Regions from separate parts of the Sphingobacterium zeae genome, predicted to be linked through region 2. Evidence: riboswitches for the same ligand, from Rfam matches in the RefSeq annotation. Region 2 holds a riboswitch; the other holds the start of a gene.
The links. Region 2 has a riboswitch for thiamine pyrophosphate ahead of thiS (sulfur carrier protein ThiS). Riboswitches for the same ligand answer to the same signal wherever they lie in the genome.
Positions count from the first base shown of each region.

Region 1: it holds a riboswitch for thiamine pyrophosphate, as region 2 does, so the genes downstream of both, thiM (hydroxyethylthiazole kinase) here and thiS (sulfur carrier protein ThiS) in region 2, are expected to answer to the same signal.

Region 1 covers NZ_JAUTBA010000001.1:2,239,183-2,248,049, reverse strand. The annotation lists gene QE382_RS09165 (dienelactone hydrolase family protein) at 1-562, shown strand, start outside; gene QE382_RS09160 (VanW family protein) at 822-1,649, shown strand; TPP riboswitch at 1,724-1,816, shown strand; gene thiM (hydroxyethylthiazole kinase) at 1,898-2,701, shown strand; gene thiE (thiamine phosphate synthase) at 2,691-3,323, shown strand; gene thiD (bifunctional hydroxymethylpyrimidine kinase/phosphomethylpyrimidine kinase) at 3,320-4,159, shown strand; gene tenA (thiaminase II) at 4,146-4,802, shown strand; gene QE382_RS09135 (GIN domain-containing protein) at 5,019-5,762, shown strand; partial or broken gene QE382_RS09130 (DUF1572 family protein) at 6,038-6,616, shown strand; gene katG (catalase/peroxidase HPI) at 6,718-8,867, opposite strand, start outside.
Region 2 covers NZ_JAUTBA010000001.1:2,615,713-2,624,579, reverse strand. The annotation lists partial or broken gene QE382_RS10940 (CatA-like O-acetyltransferase) at 1-234, opposite strand, end outside; gene QE382_RS10935 (alpha-L-rhamnosidase) at 514-3,117, opposite strand; TPP riboswitch at 3,309-3,404, shown strand; gene thiS (sulfur carrier protein ThiS) at 3,464-3,670, shown strand; gene thiC (phosphomethylpyrimidine synthase ThiC) at 3,716-5,530, shown strand; gene QE382_RS10920 (thiamine phosphate synthase) at 5,527-6,144, shown strand; gene thiE (thiamine phosphate synthase) at 6,090-6,722, shown strand; gene QE382_RS10910 (thiazole synthase) at 6,719-7,489, shown strand; gene QE382_RS10905 (radical SAM protein) at 7,500-8,078, shown strand; gene QE382_RS10900 (ThiH family protein) at 8,026-8,625, shown strand; gene QE382_RS10895 (HesA/MoeB/ThiF family protein) at 8,630-8,867, shown strand, end outside.

The DNA.
Region 1 (8,867 bases), 380 kb from region 2:
AGCGAAACAAGCCGCATTACAACTGGAAAAAGAAGGCTACATTGCTTTCATTGCTGACATTTACGGTGAAGGGAACATTCCCTCAGACAACACGGCAGCATCGAAAATTGCCGGACATTATAAAACCGACTATAAGGCTTATCAGCATCGCATCACGCTAGCATTAGAACAACTAAAAAAAGAAGGAGCGGATCCCAACAAGATTGCTATCATTGGCTACTGTTTTGGAGGTACCGGCGCGCTCGAAGCCGCAAGAGCGCATTTACCCGTCAATGCAGTGGTCAGTATTCATGGCGGCCTATCCAAATCTGCAAACAGACCCAATGGTGCTATCAAAACAAAAGTGCTTGTTGAGCATCCTGCCGACGATAAAAGTGTATCCAAAGAAGATTACGATGGGTTGGTCAACGAATTAAATGAAGGAAAAGCAGACTGGCAAATAGTTACCTATGCAAATTCAGGGCATACGTTTACGAATCCAGAGTCTCCAGAGTATAATCCAGTGATGGCCAAACGCGCCTGGGCGCATACGTTATTATTTTTGAAAGAAGTGTTAAACTAGCTAGCAAAACCTACGACAGCAATATCTCTACACATGAATGATAACTTGAAGCTGAAAATCTATCCGACTATTGTTTATTTCTTGATATTGCTGTTGTAACCCGTCCTTTATAATCACTAAAGATAGCAAGCCCTCAAAACCAGGGTACAAATCGTGTCGCAAATCGTGGGACAAATCATGGGACAAACTTTTCAAAAAGGAGAAAAAGAGTGTGAATACATACATTTCTTCATTAATTTTGAAAGCAAAAAAGGTCGAATTGAGAAAAAGAATACTGCTAAGTCAACGTCATCCAATCCTCTACTTTCTTGCGGTATGCATACGAAGAATTTACCGAAAAGCCGGCTGGCTGTTGGATGATAAAAAATACGCGGCTGTTAAATTAGCTGAGAAACTTCCCTTCCGCGTTAAAAAACACCAGTCTGTATTATTAAAAAAACTGGGCGAAAACAACATGCAATTGCAGATCAATAAAGTTACCAATCTGAAAATTGCAGCGTCACAGATCACGAGCATTCTGATCAGGCCCCAAGAAACTTTTTCATTTTGTAAATTGGTAGGACTACCTACCGCAAAAAAAGGGTATCTGCCTGGAATGGAACTTTCTTTCGGCGAAGCGCGAGCGGGCATTGGCGGTGGAATCTGTCAAATATCAAATCTCATCCATTGGCTTGTCCTTCATAGCCCGCTTACGGTCACCGAACGCTACCACCACTCTTTTGATCCTTTTCCCGATGATGGCCGTGTACTACCTTTCGGTAGTGGCGCTACGGTATTTTATAACTATAGGGACTATCAGTTCACTAACAATACCCCTTACACCTTTCAAATAAATCTGTGGTTTACCCACAAATGTTTAGAAGGTGAATTGAGAATCGACCAAGAGTTGGATTTTGCGTACCATGTATTTGAAAAAGAGCACCAATTTCTTAAAATAGACAATCAATTCTTTCGGAAGAATGAGATCTGGCGCGAGAAGTTTTTAAAATTTCAAGGGGGAAAGATTTTAGAAACAGAACTTTTAACCAAAAATTTTGCGCGAGTTACTTATACCCCGGATGAATACACTGAAATTAGTTCCGACTGAAAGGCGCAATTCATTTTCATGATGATGATGCACCCTCTTTTAATATGAAAAGTCCACTTTTTTGTTTAAGTTTGGAATGGCTTTGGGGGTATTCTGTATAGAATTGAGATAGTCCCTTTGAACCTGATTCGGTTTATACCGGCGTAGGGAAAAGCAACAATCCACTGTACAGCATATCTTTATACTGCACAGCCCATCGCTCTTCCTTCCCTCAAAGCCACACGAATATAGCTTAACATGCAAAAACAATGGAAGATTCTATTATCAATTTACTGGAGCAGGTGAGGATTGAAAAACCGCTCGTGCATAACATCACAAACCTCGTTGTGATGAACACTACGGCCAACGCACTTTTAGCCTTAGGAGCATCCCCCGTAATGGTACACAGCCCATTGGAAGTACGCGAAGTTGTCGATATTTCACAAGCGCTCGTCATTAATATCGGTACTTTAAGTGAACATACAGCCGAAGCCATGCTGGTCGCTACGGAACACGCCAATACCATCGGACGACCGTGGGTATTGGACCCTGTTGGTGCCGGGATATCAGCATTTCGCAATGATCTACTTTCCAACCTACTAGCGCTAAAACCAACAGTAATCCGTGGCAATGCATCGGAAATCATAACGCTTTACAATTCCAACCAACCAAATACAAAAGGAGTTGACAGCACCGCGGATAGTAAAGATGCGCTCAGGTTTGGAAAGCTATTGCAACAGCATACGGGCTCCATCATCTGTATTTCTGGAAACATAGATTACATCCTTTCGGAAAAACACACGGTTGAAGTGTATAACGGCCACCCATTAATGACGCAAGTGACGGGACTTGGCTGTAGTGCTACTGCCATCATTGGTGCATTCCTAGCTGTTACAGATCGCTATTTTGAAGCTGCTGCCGCAGGGGTCTCCCTCTTGAGCCTGGCTGGAGAGCTCGCAGCCCAATCGGCTAGTGGGCCGGGTACCCTGCAATTGCATCTTTATGACGAACTCTATCGGCTCAATGCAGATCGTATACAATCAAGTCTCAAGATCAAACGATATGCACATTAATCCGCTTTTCCCGTATCCTTTGTACTTAGTCATCTCCGAGCGGGATTGTTATCCCAAAAATTGGCTTAAGGTCGCCGAAGAGGCTATTATTGGTGGAGTTGATCTGATTCAATTGCGCGAAAAAGCTGACGATGCAGCCGCATTTTTGGATAAAGCCGTCCGTTTGAAAAAACTAACCGATCATTATGGTATTCCGCTCGTTATCAATGATGCCGTAGAAATCGCTGCCCAAATCGAGGCATGGGGAATACATGTGGGTCAAAATGATTTGCAGCCGCTCGCTATTCGCGAAAAATATGGTGATAAATTAACCATTGGATGGTCTATAGAAGCTGTGCAACAGCTAGAGAGCCAACAGATGTTATTCGTCGACCACCTCGGTGTAAGTCCCATCTTTTCAACACCTACCAAAAGAGATACTGTTACTGAATGGGGAATTACGGGTTTAAAGCAACTTCGGAATAGTACCGAAAAGCCATTGATTGCGATCGGAAGCATAAATTTCCAAACCGCACAACAAGCTTGGAACGCGGGAGCAGATTCCATCGCAGTTGTTTCGGCCATATGTCAAAGTGCGGATCCCAGACAGGCCAGTGCACAATTAAAAGCATTACTAAAATGACAAAAAACAAAAAATATAGGGTCCCTACTGTACTCAGCATAGCGGGATTCGACGGAAGCGGCGGAGCCGGCATACAAGCTGATACCAAAACGATATCAGCACTGGGCTGCTATGCCATGAATGTTTTAACCGCACTCCCCGTTCAGAATACACAAGGTGTGAGACGTATTTATGAGATACCTACCTCGGTTGTACAAGACCAGCTGGATGCAATCTTTGAGGATATCTATCCCGATGCAATCAAAATAGGCATGGTGCACAATATAGAGCTTGTAGTACTTATCAGTAACTATTTAACAAAGTATAAGGGACCTATCGTATTTGATCCGGTCATGGTATCGACGAGTGGGCACAAACTTATTCATGACGACACCATTCAGGCCTGCGTAACACGTCTTTTTCCCTTAGCAACACTGATTACACCAAATTTAGATGAAACGAGTGTCTTAGTCGATGAACCTATTCATACTATTCAAAAGATGGAAAAAGCTGGAAATAGTTTACTGGCCGCAGGTTGTCAATCTGTTCTGATTAAAGGTGGACATCTCGAGAGTCAAGAGTTAACATCGCTCTTATTTCAACAACAAAAGCCTCCAATTGAATTCAAGTCACAAAAAATTAACAGCAAAAATACACACGGTTCCGGTTGTTCGCTCTCTTCAGCAATTGCGAGCCAGTTGGCACAAGGTGTTGCTCTCGATCGCGCAGTAGACATCGCACTGTCCTATATACACGCGGCGATAGTGGGAAGTAAAGATCTCCGCATTGGCAAAGGAAATGGGCCATTAAATCACTTCCATACCCCCCTTAAACTGATACAATATGAACTGGACTGATCATGCCTGGAATGCTATAAAACCAATTTATTCAGATATACTTGCTATGCCATTTATCGTTGAGCTTAGTGATGGTAGTCTCCCCCTGGATAAATTTCAATTTTACATGCAGCAGGACGCTTTTTATTTGGAAGAGTTTGGTCGCGTGCTTGCTTTTATTGGTGCTAAAAGCACAGATTACCAACAGGCATTGGACTATTTCGAGTTTGGACGCAATGCACTTCTTGTTGAAAGAGCACTGCATGAAAATTACTTTCGAGCATTTGGTTTAACATCTGAAGACAACAGCAGCAAAATTGAGCCAACCTGCCATCACTATATCCATTTTCTCAAAAGCGTAAGTGCCTTTGAGAGCATTGAAGTCGCTATGGCGGCAACACTCCCTTGTTTTTGGATTTATAAGGAGGTTGGAGATCACATTGTGTCGACCGCAAATACGCAGGGAAATCCCTATTCCAAATGGATAGAAACGTATAGCGGTGACGATTTTGCGCAGGGAGTAATCAAGGCCAAAAATTACGTTGACAAAATTGCTGCGGAAACTACTGCAACAAAACGGGAGAAGATGCGACAAGCATTTATAACAGCTTCCCAATTAGAGTATCAATTCTGGTTAGCAGCCTATACAAGAAGGGTATGGTAAAAAGAGTATGGTAAGCAGCCCACTGTCCGAAACCGAACAGTGTATGTTCAAAAATGAGCATTAACAAAAATAGCACTCAGGAACAAAACCAATGGTAATCAATAGGTTAAACGGATTTAAAGTTTTGGCATTACTATTATACTACACAATAAGGTGTACGTGTAAGCACATAAGATAGTACAAAAGGGAAAATTTTAAACTAACAACAGTAAAATAATGAAAAGAATCTTAACTATTGCCTTTATTTCATTTCTATATATAGCTCAGGCACAAGAACGAGAAACACGCAAAATCACTGCTCCAGATGGCATTTCATCGGCAACTTCATTACGTGTAGATTATATTCACTCGAATCGCAACGAGGTTGTTGTTGAAGCGGATAATCCCGAACATTTATCCCTTATCGAAACGACTGTAAAAAACGGTACACTGTATGTACAGTATAAAAGAAACAGTTCAATCAGAAATGCGAAAAACAATCGCGTAACTGTCTACTCGAGCAAGATACCGACGCGTTTTTCGGCATCATCCAGCAGTTCGATCTATACGGATGAAACGATTAAGGCAAACAAAATTTCTGTAGACGTATCGTCTTCAGCCAGCGTATCTCTGAAGAAAATAGTGGCAGATGACATCAACCTTGCAACAAGTTCTTCGAGTAAATTAACAACCGAAGTGAGCAGTAAGAATTTGCAGGTTTCGGCAAGTAGTTCATCCAGGCAGAACATTTCAGGGAATGCTTCAAATTTAAATTTGAGCACCAACTCATCCGCATCGGTTGATATGAGTAGTTTTACAGCGACAAATGCTCAAATACAAGCAAATTCGTCTGCAAATGTTATGCTCAGCGTGAAAGAAAACTTAAAAGGAAAAGTTTCTACATCTGCGAAAATTGTATTAAAAAATCAACCCAAGAATGTCCAGGTTGACAAATCAACTAGCGGCAAAGTAGTGATGTAATTTTTAGTGTGGTCTTGAAAAAGACTGTTTATTTATGTTTAATGTTTAGTTAGCAAAAAGGTGGTACTTCCCCGGTATCACCTTTGCTTTTATCGACCTGTTTGCTCCCACTTCTCCTTCTAAATTTACAGATTGATCACCTTAAAAAACCAGTATCAGGAAATTAATGAGAACGATAGCAACACCAGATCTTTGCTCAAAAAAACTATTTTAGGTCTCGGTTTCAAGACATTTTTGTATATTAATATGCATATAAATGACAAACTTTTGGAGTAATGAATAATTTTTTAGGGACTTGTATAAAACAATTTCAATATTATAAATCTTTGGGTGATAAAACATTTGCACAATTGAGTTCTGAACAACTCTTTTGGCAACCCAATGATTCGAGCAATAGCATTGCATTAATTGTTAAACATTTAGGTGGAAATATGCTTTCCCGATGGACCGATTTTCTCACCACCGATGGCGAAAAACAAAATAGAAACCGGGACCAGGAGTTTGAGAACAGCTGGGTAGATCGCGATGAGCTTATTACCTATTGAAATGCCGGATGGGCCTGTCTATTTCAAGCAATTGAATCGCTCGAAGAAGAAGATCTCCCTAAAATCATTTATATCCGTCATCAAGGACACACCGTTATGGAAGCTATCTTACGGCAGCTAGCACATTATCCCTACCACATTGGGCAGATTCTTTATATCGGAAAAATATGTTTGGATGATACATGGTCATCCTTATCGATACCCAAAGGGCACTCCCATTCCTATAATGAGGAGAAATTCAGACAGAAAAAGCAACAACAGCATTTCACCTCCGAATTTCTGCAGGAAGACCGGAAGACTACACCTTAACATTAAAATACAATCAGGGCTGGCACTATAAGTGTACCAGCCCTGATTGTAAACCAACTCTAATCTTAAAATACGATGATCGAATTAATTGTCCGGCCGTATTAGCGATGTAAATCAAAACGATCTAACTCCATCACTTTAGTCCAAGCCTTCACGAAATCTTGTACGAATTTATCTTTCGCATCGTCACTTCCATATATTTCGGAAACTGCTCTCAACTCCGCATTCGATCCAAAAACAAGGTCTGCCCGTCCCGCTTCCCATTTTTTAACACCGGATTTACGATCTGACCCTTCAAAAATCTCCCGATCCTGCGAGATGGCTTTCCAAGTTGTCCCCATATCCAATAGATTAACAAAAAAGTCGTTGGTCAATTGGCCCGGGCGATCTGTCATTACGCCCAGTTGAGAACCGTCAAAGTTCGCTTGAAGAACCCGCATTCCGCCAATAAGCACAGTTAATTCCGGTACAGAGAGTGTAAGCGATTGTGCTTTGTCAATCAATAGGGACTCGGTAGATACGGTATAAGCGCCTTTACGGTAGTTTCTGAATCCATCTGCAATTGGCTCGAGATATCCCACAGATTCAACATCAGTTTGTTCCTGAGATGCATCCATACGTCCGGGAAGGAATGGAACTTCGATGTCATGTCCAGCCGAACGAGCTGCCTGTTCTATCGCTGCAACTCCCCCTAAGACAATTAAATCGGCCAAAGAGATTTTCTTTCCAGCTTGTTGTTTTCCATTAAAATCGTGCTGAATTTGCTCGAGAGCAGTAAGCACTTTTTGTAATCGTGTCGGATTATTAACTTGCCAATAACGCTGTGGAGCCAGACGTATTCTAGCGCCATTTGCCCCGCCTCGCTTATCTGATCCGCGAAAGGTAGATGCCGAAGCCCAAGCTGTTGTTACAAGCTCAGCTATACTGAGCCCAGTATTCAATATCGTCGTTTTCAACGCACGAATATCATCCGAATCAACGAGCGCATGATCAACAGCCGGAATGGGATCTTGCCACAATAATTCCTCAGTCGGAACCTCAGCACCGAGATAACGTTCGCGCGGTCCCAAATCACGGTGTGTTAATTTAAACCAAGCCCGGGCAAATGCATCGGCAAATGCTTCTTGATCTTCATAAAATTTACGCGAGATCTTTTCGTAAACTGGATCAAAACGTAAAGACAAATCGGTAGTCAGCATCGTTGGCCGCCGCTTTTTACTTGGATCGAAAGGATCGGGAATAGTCGAATCGGCACCTTTAGCTACCCATTGGTGTGCCCCTGCAGGACTTTTTGTTAATTCCCATTCATTCTCAAACAGATTTTTAAAAAAGAGATTGGTCCACTCTGTTGGCTTTTGTGTCCAAATAACCTCCAGTCCGCTGGTAATAGCATCTGCTCCCACTCCACTGCCATAAGTGCTTTTCCAACCAAGGCCCTGTTGTTCTATATCAGCAGCTTCTGGTTCTTTTCCAACATTGTCGGCAGGCCCCGCGCCGTGAGTTTTCCCAAAAGTATGTCCTCCAGCGATCAAAGCGACAGTTTCCTCATCATTCATAGCCATCCGACCAAAAGTATCCCGTATATCTTTTGCTGCAGCAATCGGATCAGGATTTCCATCCGGTCCTTCTGGGTTCACATAAATCAATCCCATTTGTACCGCTGCCAATGGTTTTTCAAGATTGCGGGTGTGTAATTTACCGTCTGCATCATCATCGGCCGACAGTACACCGTGTGACTTCATTACGCCTTCCGAACCATCGGCATAGCGGATATCTCCGCCCAACCATGTGGTTTCAGACCCCCAATATACATCCAGTTCTGGTTCAAAAGAATCGACGCGTCCACCGGAATAACCGAAAGTTTTGAAGCCCATGGACTCTAGGGCAACATTACCCGTTAATATCATTAAATCTGCCCAAGAAATATTTTTACCATATTTTTGTTTGATAGGCCACAACAAGCGACGCGCTTTATCTAGACTCACATTATCTGGCCAGCTATTTAGAGGTGCAAAACGCTGTTGACCAGATCCTGCGCCGCCCCGACCGTCGCTTACCCGGTAAGTTCCTGCACTATGCCATGCCATTCGGATGAATAATGGACCATAATGTCCAAAATCTGCCGGCCACCAATCATGAGAATCAGTCATCAATGCATGTAAATCTTTTTTTACAACTTCCAAGTCTAGTTGTTTAAACGCTTCTGCATAATCAAAGCCTTCATCCATTGGATTTGACTTGCTCGCATGCT
Region 2 (8,867 bases):
TTCGCTACCTCTCATTGCCATTTTAAATTCATCATGTTGGTTCACTGCTCTCGAAAGGAGATAAATTATGACAGGATAGAACTTATAATCGCGCATTTTTACAAATTGGACCACCGCCGATATATCGAGCTTAACTGTGAGGCTAAATCCACATTTTACATCCCCACGGTAAATCTCGAAATGCTCTCTTCGCTTCCATTTTGCTGTATCAATTATTTGATATTTTGTATCCATTTTATAAATTATCTAGCTAGTATCCCTGTCCTCGTCATGTTAATAACTTATACAGTCAATTTACCCAACAAACGATACCTTTAAATCTATTCTATTTTTAGTTGCACCTAATGACGACAAGTTTCCAAAAGATGAAAATTTCATTTTGATACGATTGACTCCATTCCCTATAGTGGAAGATGATTTTAAAAAGGTGAAATCGTTACACGTATATCTTCCAAATATAAAATATTTTTATTGGCATCAAACAAATACAATAGGATTGATACCACTAAAATGTTACTTGAGCTCCAATTCAAACCGATGTTTACCAGCCTTTAATGCAATGATATTACCATTGCTTACATTCGTTGGAGGATAAAATGTCGCAGTCGCATTTGGAGGTATCTGAACATCATATACAATCTTATTACCACTTAATTTCCAATGAGATAAAATTTTACCATAGGGTGATTCGTAAGAAATCGATGATTCTTTCAATTCCTGAGGAAAAATAGGCTTCAACAGGATGTTTTTGAATCCAGGTTGTTCGGGATCAGGAAGAATCCCGCCGATAGATTTAAAGAACCAGCCACCAATTTCACCAAACATCATGTGGTTGTCCGAAATATCCCGAGTTGCTTTTAAATCCCAGTTCTCTAGCAATGTAGTCGCCCCATTGACAATCCACCATCCCCAGGACGGATAGGTATCTTGTACCGCAACTTTATACGCGGTCACCCCATACCCATTATCTTTCAATGCATTTAATAAAGCTTTTGCCCCCAATACGCCCACGTCTAAGTGAAAGTTAGCCTCTTCAACTTTCCTATTTAGATTGGCCGCCACCCTCGCTTTCATTTCTTCCGGTACAACTCCCCAATAGAGCGGTACACTCAATTCCGTCTGTGTTCCATTGTTATAAATTCCATTAGAAACATTCAAAAATCTCGCATTAATCGCCTTCTTAATTCTTTTACTAAGTTGATCATACTTTTGATGGTCTGCCGTTTTTCCAAACAACTTTGCCGCTGCAGCCAAAATGGTCGCATCAGCATAGTAATAAACAGATGACGTCAGTTCCAGATTGGACTGAGCCTTAACAGGCACCCAATCTCCGCGTCCAAAAGTGGTAAGTCCAGAAGGGCTGATGCCGTCTACATAATCCACATAGCGTTTAATATTATCGTAGCATTCTTCCAATGCGCGCGGATCACCATAAAACTGATAGATCTGCCAGGGGATAATAGCGATGGTGCTTGTCCAGTCAAGACCATTTGCAGTACCATACCCCCATCCACCCGTTGGAATAATATCTGGTAATACGCCATTCTTTTGTTGCTCGTCACGATGATCGGCCAGCCATTTTTCATAAACTGTAATACCGTCAAAATTATACAGGGCAGTTTCAATCGCGAGGTGACCATCCCCTGTCCAACCATTTTTTTCGCGTTGCGGGCAGTCTGTAGGATAGCCCATCAAATTCGATAAATAGGCATTGTTGGTCGCTTTCCATAGTTTGTTAATCAATTCAGAGGATGTTTTAAGCTGTCCGATAGGTTGAACATCGCTGTGCATAAAATAGGCAGTTACAGCAGAACTATCCAAAGCTATCTCTGTGCTGCTGCTAACCTCGACATAACGAAAGCCTTTATAACCAAATTTAGCCATAAACTCATCATCGCGACCACTTAAAGTTAGTATATCCGTCTGAAATGGTTCAGTTTCCTTATCGCCAAGATAATAAACATCGATATTGGACAGATCAAGACGCCCATCTGCCGACAATCGTTCACCATGCTTGATATGTAGCATAGTCCCTGCAGCTCCTTTGACTTTAATTTTTGTAATTCCAGCCATATTCTGACCCATATCGAAAACATAAGTACGTTGGTCTATCTTTGTCACTGATTTGGGCTTATAGGACTTCACGAGCCGAATCGGTACCATCTGTTGGGAAACGACATGTGCAGATGGCCCATTTCTGTACTGAACAGCCTGCCAAGTTGAATCATCATATTTAGGTTTGTCCCAGCCGGGCATGTCAAGTCGAGCATCGTAATGCTCACCCGTATAAATATTGTTATAGATAATTGGACCGGTAGCTGTTTTCCACTGCTTATCCGAAACGACCGTCTCCCACGTACCGTCTGTATACTCGATTTTAAGCTCCAAACAGAATGTTGGCCGGGCCCGCCACGGGGCTTGATGAAAATTCCAAACCGCCAGTGGCTGGTGATTATACCAGCCATTCCCCAAAACTACGCCAATCGCATTCGCACCTTGTTGTAGTTGTCCGGTAACATCCTCTACCACATACAGTGTTCTTCGATCAAATCGCGTATACATAGGATCAAGACGGTGGTCTCCAATGCGCACGCCATTAATAGAAAGCTCATATAATCCGGCAGCGGCAACATAAGCACGAGCCGATTTTATCCGCTTTTTGATAGTGAATTCAGTCCTAAAATACGGAGCGTTGCGCGCATTGATATCTTTATTGTCACTGATCCATTTTCCTGTCCAAAGATCCTTCCCCATCATTCCAGTCTCGAAAGATGCTATTGCTGAAACGCTGGAAATACCGTCTCGGTCCCATACTTTTACTCTCCAAAAGTATTTTGTCCGCGGCATTAACTCGGTACCATTATAGTGCACCAACATCGCCGAACTTAGCTGCTTTCCACTGTCCCAATGCGCTTTTGCCCCGTGTAACAATTCAAGGGAATCTTGCGCTAAAAGAATCTGATAAGCTTGCTGTAGGGCGCCCTTTCGCCGGTCTTCAAGGCGCCAGCTTAATCTCGGGTGGGATGCGTCAATGCCTAACGGATTGACCAGATGTTCGCATGTCAACTGTACAGCCTTGCAGTTATTCTCGGATTGTGCATAGGCAGTACTTGCCATACACAATAGTATTATCAATAAAATTCTACGCATTAAAGGATATAATTCTTGGTTACTGTTAAATTGTTTTAGCTGATTAAAAAACTAATATATCAAATATTTCGCAAATCGCGACCTGTACTTTCCTGCTGTATATATGAGGCATTTAAATTAAAATTCTTGCAACTTTCACAAAAATAATACTATCTTCGTTTTAACTTTAGGGGTGTCTGCTTGTGCAGGCTGAGATTTTACCCTTAGAACCTGATCCGGATCATACTGGCGTAGGGAAAAGTGAGCTGTCTAACAGGTGCATTGCTGTACCTTCGTGTAGCCATTCCTAAAGTTTAACCAAAAAAATTAAGGAATGGAACTTACAATAAATCATCAAATTCGATCTTTCGACCCCGCTCCTTCTTCACTTGAGGAACTATTGGTTTTGGAATTATCTGGCAAAACCCAAGGTGTTGCTGCTGCCATCAACAACCATGTTATACCTAAGGACGATTGGGCTAAAACAACACTCAAACCTCACGATCAAATCATCTTAATAACCGCATCGCAAGGCGGATAATGATTAAAAAAAATCACCCTAATCATTCACTTCAATTCAGAAAAAATGACAGCTGAAACAATTACGCAATCCCCTTTTCCCAATTCAAAAAAAATTTTTGTACCTGGAACACTATTTCCTATTCAAGTGGCTATGCGCCAAATTTCTTTAAGTCCAACCAAATTAAGCAATGGACAAGTAGAAATTAATCCCCCTATTACAATCTACGACACCTCTGGTCCATATACCGATGAGAATTTTCAGATCGATATCCGAAAAGGTCTCCCCCGGCTTCGCGAACAATGGATATTGAATCGCCAGGATGTCATACAGCTGGCGGGCATCAGCTCTGAATATGGACAAAAACGCCTTTCTGATCCAACGTTGGATGAACTCCGATTTGCCTATAGTCATAAACCAAAAGTAGCCTCTGCCGGGAGTAATGTCACCCAGTTACATTATGCAAAGCAAGGTATCATTACGCCTGAAATGGAGTACGTAGCTATCCGTGAAAATCAACGTATCGAGCAGCTAGTAGCCACCACACCCGGAATGGATCATCAGCATACAGGCCAAAACTTTGGTGCCAGAACCCCTAGAAAAACGATTACTCCCGAGTTTGTCCGCGAAGAGATCGCTGCCGGGAGAGCGATCATTCCCAATAACATCAATCACCCTGAAAGTGAACCCATGATTATCGGGCGCAACTTTCTTGTTAAAATTAATGCCAATATTGGCAATAGCGCTGTAAGTTCAAGTATAGAGGAAGAAGTTGAGAAAGCGGTATGGGCCTGTCGTTGGGGAGCCGACACGATCATGGATCTATCCACCGGTAAAAATATCCATGAAACCCGCGAGTGGATCATCCGCAATTCACCAGTTCCAATCGGTACCGTTCCAATCTATCAGGCATTAGAAAAAGTAAAAGGTGTGGCCGAAGACCTTACTTGGGAGATTTTTAAAGACACTTTGATCGAACAGGCGGAACAAGGTGTTTCATACTTTACTATACACGCCGGTGTATTGCTTCGCTACATTCATCTTACAGCAACACGAGTAACTGGTATCGTCTCAAGGGGTGGTTCTATCATGGCCAAATGGTGTCTTTTTCACCACAAAGAAAACTTTCTCTATACCCATTTTGAGGAGATTTGTGAGATCATGAAACGATATGATGTTGCTTTTTCACTTGGCGATGGTCTCCGTCCAGGAGCTATTGCGGACGCCAACGATGCGGCTCAATTTGCTGAGCTCGAAACACTGGGCGAACTCACCAAGATCGCCTGGAAACACGATGTTCAGGTAATGATAGAGGGCCCCGGCCACGTGCCCATGCAACTGATCAAAGAAAATATGGACAAACAACTGGAATGTTGTAATGAAGCCCCATTTTATACCTTAGGCCCGCTTACTACCGATATCGCTCCGGGGTATGACCATATTACTTCGGCGATTGGAGCTGCAATGATCGGTTGGTACGGTTGTGCCATGCTTTGTTATGTTACCCCAAAAGAACATCTCGGATTACCAAATAAAAAAGATGTTAAAGATGGTGTCATCACGTACAAACTAGCCGCACATGCTGCTGATTTGGCCAAAGGACACCCTGGAGCGCAGTATCGTGACAATGCTTTAAGTAAAGCGAGATTTGAATTTAGATGGGAAGATCAATTCAATCTTTCCCTAGATCCGGATACCGCTCGTGAGTATCATGACGAAACCTTGCCTGCAGATGCAGCTAAAGTAGCTCATTTCTGTTCCATGTGTGGCCCCAAATTTTGCTCCATGAAGATTACCCAGGAAATACGGGATAGTGCAGCGCAGGGTATGCTTGAAAAATCGCAAGAATTTATCGCACAGGGTAAAGAACTCTATTTATGATCATTGCACTAACACCAGAAGAGACCATACATGCTGAAAAAGCGGCTATCCATACCCTTCTTGAGAAGGGGCTCGATATCCTGCACTTACGCAAATATCATTTTACAGACTTACAAATGGCAAGATATGTAGAATCAATAGATCCTGCATATCTTGAAAAGTTGGTTCTTCATTCTCATCCCCACCTATCGGCGGAACTCGGGATCACACGCATTCATAGAAATGAATGGAGCAGACAGCATAGCCCCTCCAATCAGATGAACGCTACAATTATTTGCTCAACATCTGTACATGATATTGCGGCATTCAACAAACTGGATGAATGCTGGGCTTATGCTTTTCTCAGTCCGATATTTCCAAGTATTTCGAAAAAAGAATACGGAAGGTATAATGCCCAACTGAATCAGCTTCCAAAACGCGTTAATTTTACTGTTCGTCTGATAGCACTTGGCGGAATAAACCAAGCTAACTGTCTCCTCCCGTTGCAGGAAGGGGCAGACGGAATAGCCTTGTACGGCGCTTTATGGCAGCATCCCGACCCAATTCAAAATTTCATTGCATGTCAACAAAAACTATGGAAAAACTTCAATACATATCACAAGGACAAACATTAGCAGCACAAAAAGATAATATTTTAAAGGCCCTTGATGCTGGTGTCAAATGGATACAAGTGAGATGGAAGGGAGCTCACCAAGCGTATGTTTACAGATTGGCAGAACAGGTCAAAAACGTGTGTTTGCGATATGGTGCCACCTGTATCATTAATGATCATCCTGCGTTTGCAGCGGCTATCGATGCTGACGGCGTACATCTCGGACTGGAGGATGGCAGTATAGCGGCTGCAAGGAAGCTATTGGGGCCCGGAAAAATAATCGGCGGTACTGCAAATAGCTTTGCCAATGTAAAGCAAAGAATAAGTGAACATTGTGACTATATCGGGCTCGGGCCATTCAACTATACCACAACAAAACAAAAACTAAGTCCCCTACTGGGGATTACAGGATATGAAAACATCATCCAACAAGTCCGCCGAGAAGGCCTAACCCCTATTCCAATATTTGCAATTGGCGGTATAAGTCAACTTGAAGATATCCAACGTCTATTAGAAATTGGCGTCTACGGTGTAGCACTCTCGCGAATCGTAACCAAGACTCCAAACATTGTTTCATCCATCAATAAAATTTTACTATGAGCAACCTACATATAGCCGATCGCGTATTTGAATCCAGATTATTTCTCGGTACGGGCAAATTCGGTAATCTCACGGAAATGAGCGATGCCATTGTGGCTTCGGCCTCCCAATTGGTCACCGTTGCCCTCAAACGAATCGACCAGACCAGCTCAGACGACAGTCTCATCAGTGCGCTCGATCTGGCGGCAATCCATTTGCTTCCCAATACTTCGGGAGCACGAACTGCTGAAGAAGCTGTGCTCGCAGCTCAACTTGCTCGCGAAGCACTGGAAACAAACTGGGTGAAATTGGAAATTCATCCCGATCCCCGCTATCTACTTCCTGACCCCATTGAAACCTTACGCGCAACTGAATCGTTGGCCAAATTGGGATTCGTCGTCATGCCCTATATCCATGCAGATCCAGTGCTTTGCAAAAGATTGGAAAATGCAGGCACAGCTGTCGTTATGCCTTTAGGTGCCCCAATTGGGAGTAATAAGGGACTTCGTACCATGGATTTTCTTGAAATTATCATCGAACAAAGTAATGTACCCGTTGTTGTAGACGCTGGCATCGGAGCGCCTTCCGATGCTGCCAAAGCCATGGAAATCGGAGCGGATGCAGTCTTGGTCAATACGGCAATTGCAGTCTCAAATAATCCGATACGTATGGCCGAAGCATTCAAAGAGGCTGTTATCGCCGGACGAAAGGCTTATGAGGCCGGTTTAGGAAAGGTCGGCGCACAAGCCATCGCTTCGAGCCCCTTAACTTCATTTTTATTTGATTGATAATTCACTTATGACAGATTTCAAAACGATACTCGATACATATGCTTGGAATGACGTCCACACGCAGATTTATGACGCTACCAATCAGGATGTACTGCATGCGTTAGAAAAAGACCAATTATCGCTCTCCGATTTTAGGGCGCTCATATCACCGGCTGCAGCACCGTATCTGGAACAAATGGCACAAAAGACACAACAAATCACGCAACGCCGCTTCGGTAAAACCATACAGCTCTATGCCCCCCTTTACCTGAGCAATGAGTGCCAAAATATTTGCACCTATTGCGGTTTCAGCATGGACAACAAAATCAGACGAAAAACACTTAGCGATACCGAGTTGTTGCTGGAAGCGATGGCACTTAAAGCTATGGGAGTTAACCATATCCTCCTCGTTAGCGGAGAAGCCAACAAAACTGTTGAAATCAATTATTTCCTCCATGCTATCCAACTTCTAAAGTCCCATTTTTCGCAGATATCCATTGAGGTACAACCGTTGGAACAATCCGAGTACGAATTATTGCAGGCCGCTGGCGTATATGCCATTTTGGTTTATCAGGAGACTTATCACCGGGAAGTTTATAGGCAATAATCATCCCAAAGGAAAGAAGTCAAATTTTGATTATCGCTTGGATACACCTGATCGTATCGGCCGGGCTGGTATCCATAAAATCGGACTAGGTGTGTTATTGGGGCTCGAAGACTGGCGGGTGGACAGTTTCTTTACCGCAGCACACATTGCCTATCTACAAAAACACTATTGGCAGACTCGTTATTCCATTTCCTTTCCACGCCTACGCCCAGCTGCTGGCTCTGTGGAACCAAATTTTCATTTGGCCGACCGCGATCTACTGCAGCTAATCTGTGCTTATCGTCTGTGGAATGAAAATTTGGAAATCTCTATCTCCACTAGGGAAAACGAAACGTTTAGAGATCATATTATACCGATCGGTGTAACAACAATGAGCGCTGCCTCAAAAACCAATCCGGGGGGCTATGTGGTCGATCCACAAGCGTTAGAACAATTTGAAGTAAGCGATGAAAGGGATATGGAAACCATAAAAAGTCAAATCCGAAAAATGGGATACTCGCCGGTGATGAAGGACTGGGAAACCAATTTCGCTGGCATAGTACGTTAAATAAATGAAAAAAGACAATATTTTTGAGCGCTATAGCCGGCAGATTTTTATCGATGAAATTGGCGTCTCAGGACAAAGAAAAATCATGGATGCCAAGGTATTGATTGTTGGCGCAGGGGGACTCGGAAGTCCCGTCCTTCAATATTTAGCCGCTGCAGGTATAGGTAAACTTGGCCTGGCTGATTTTGACCACGTTGAAATCCACAATCTAAATAGACAGATCATACACTCCGAAAACAACA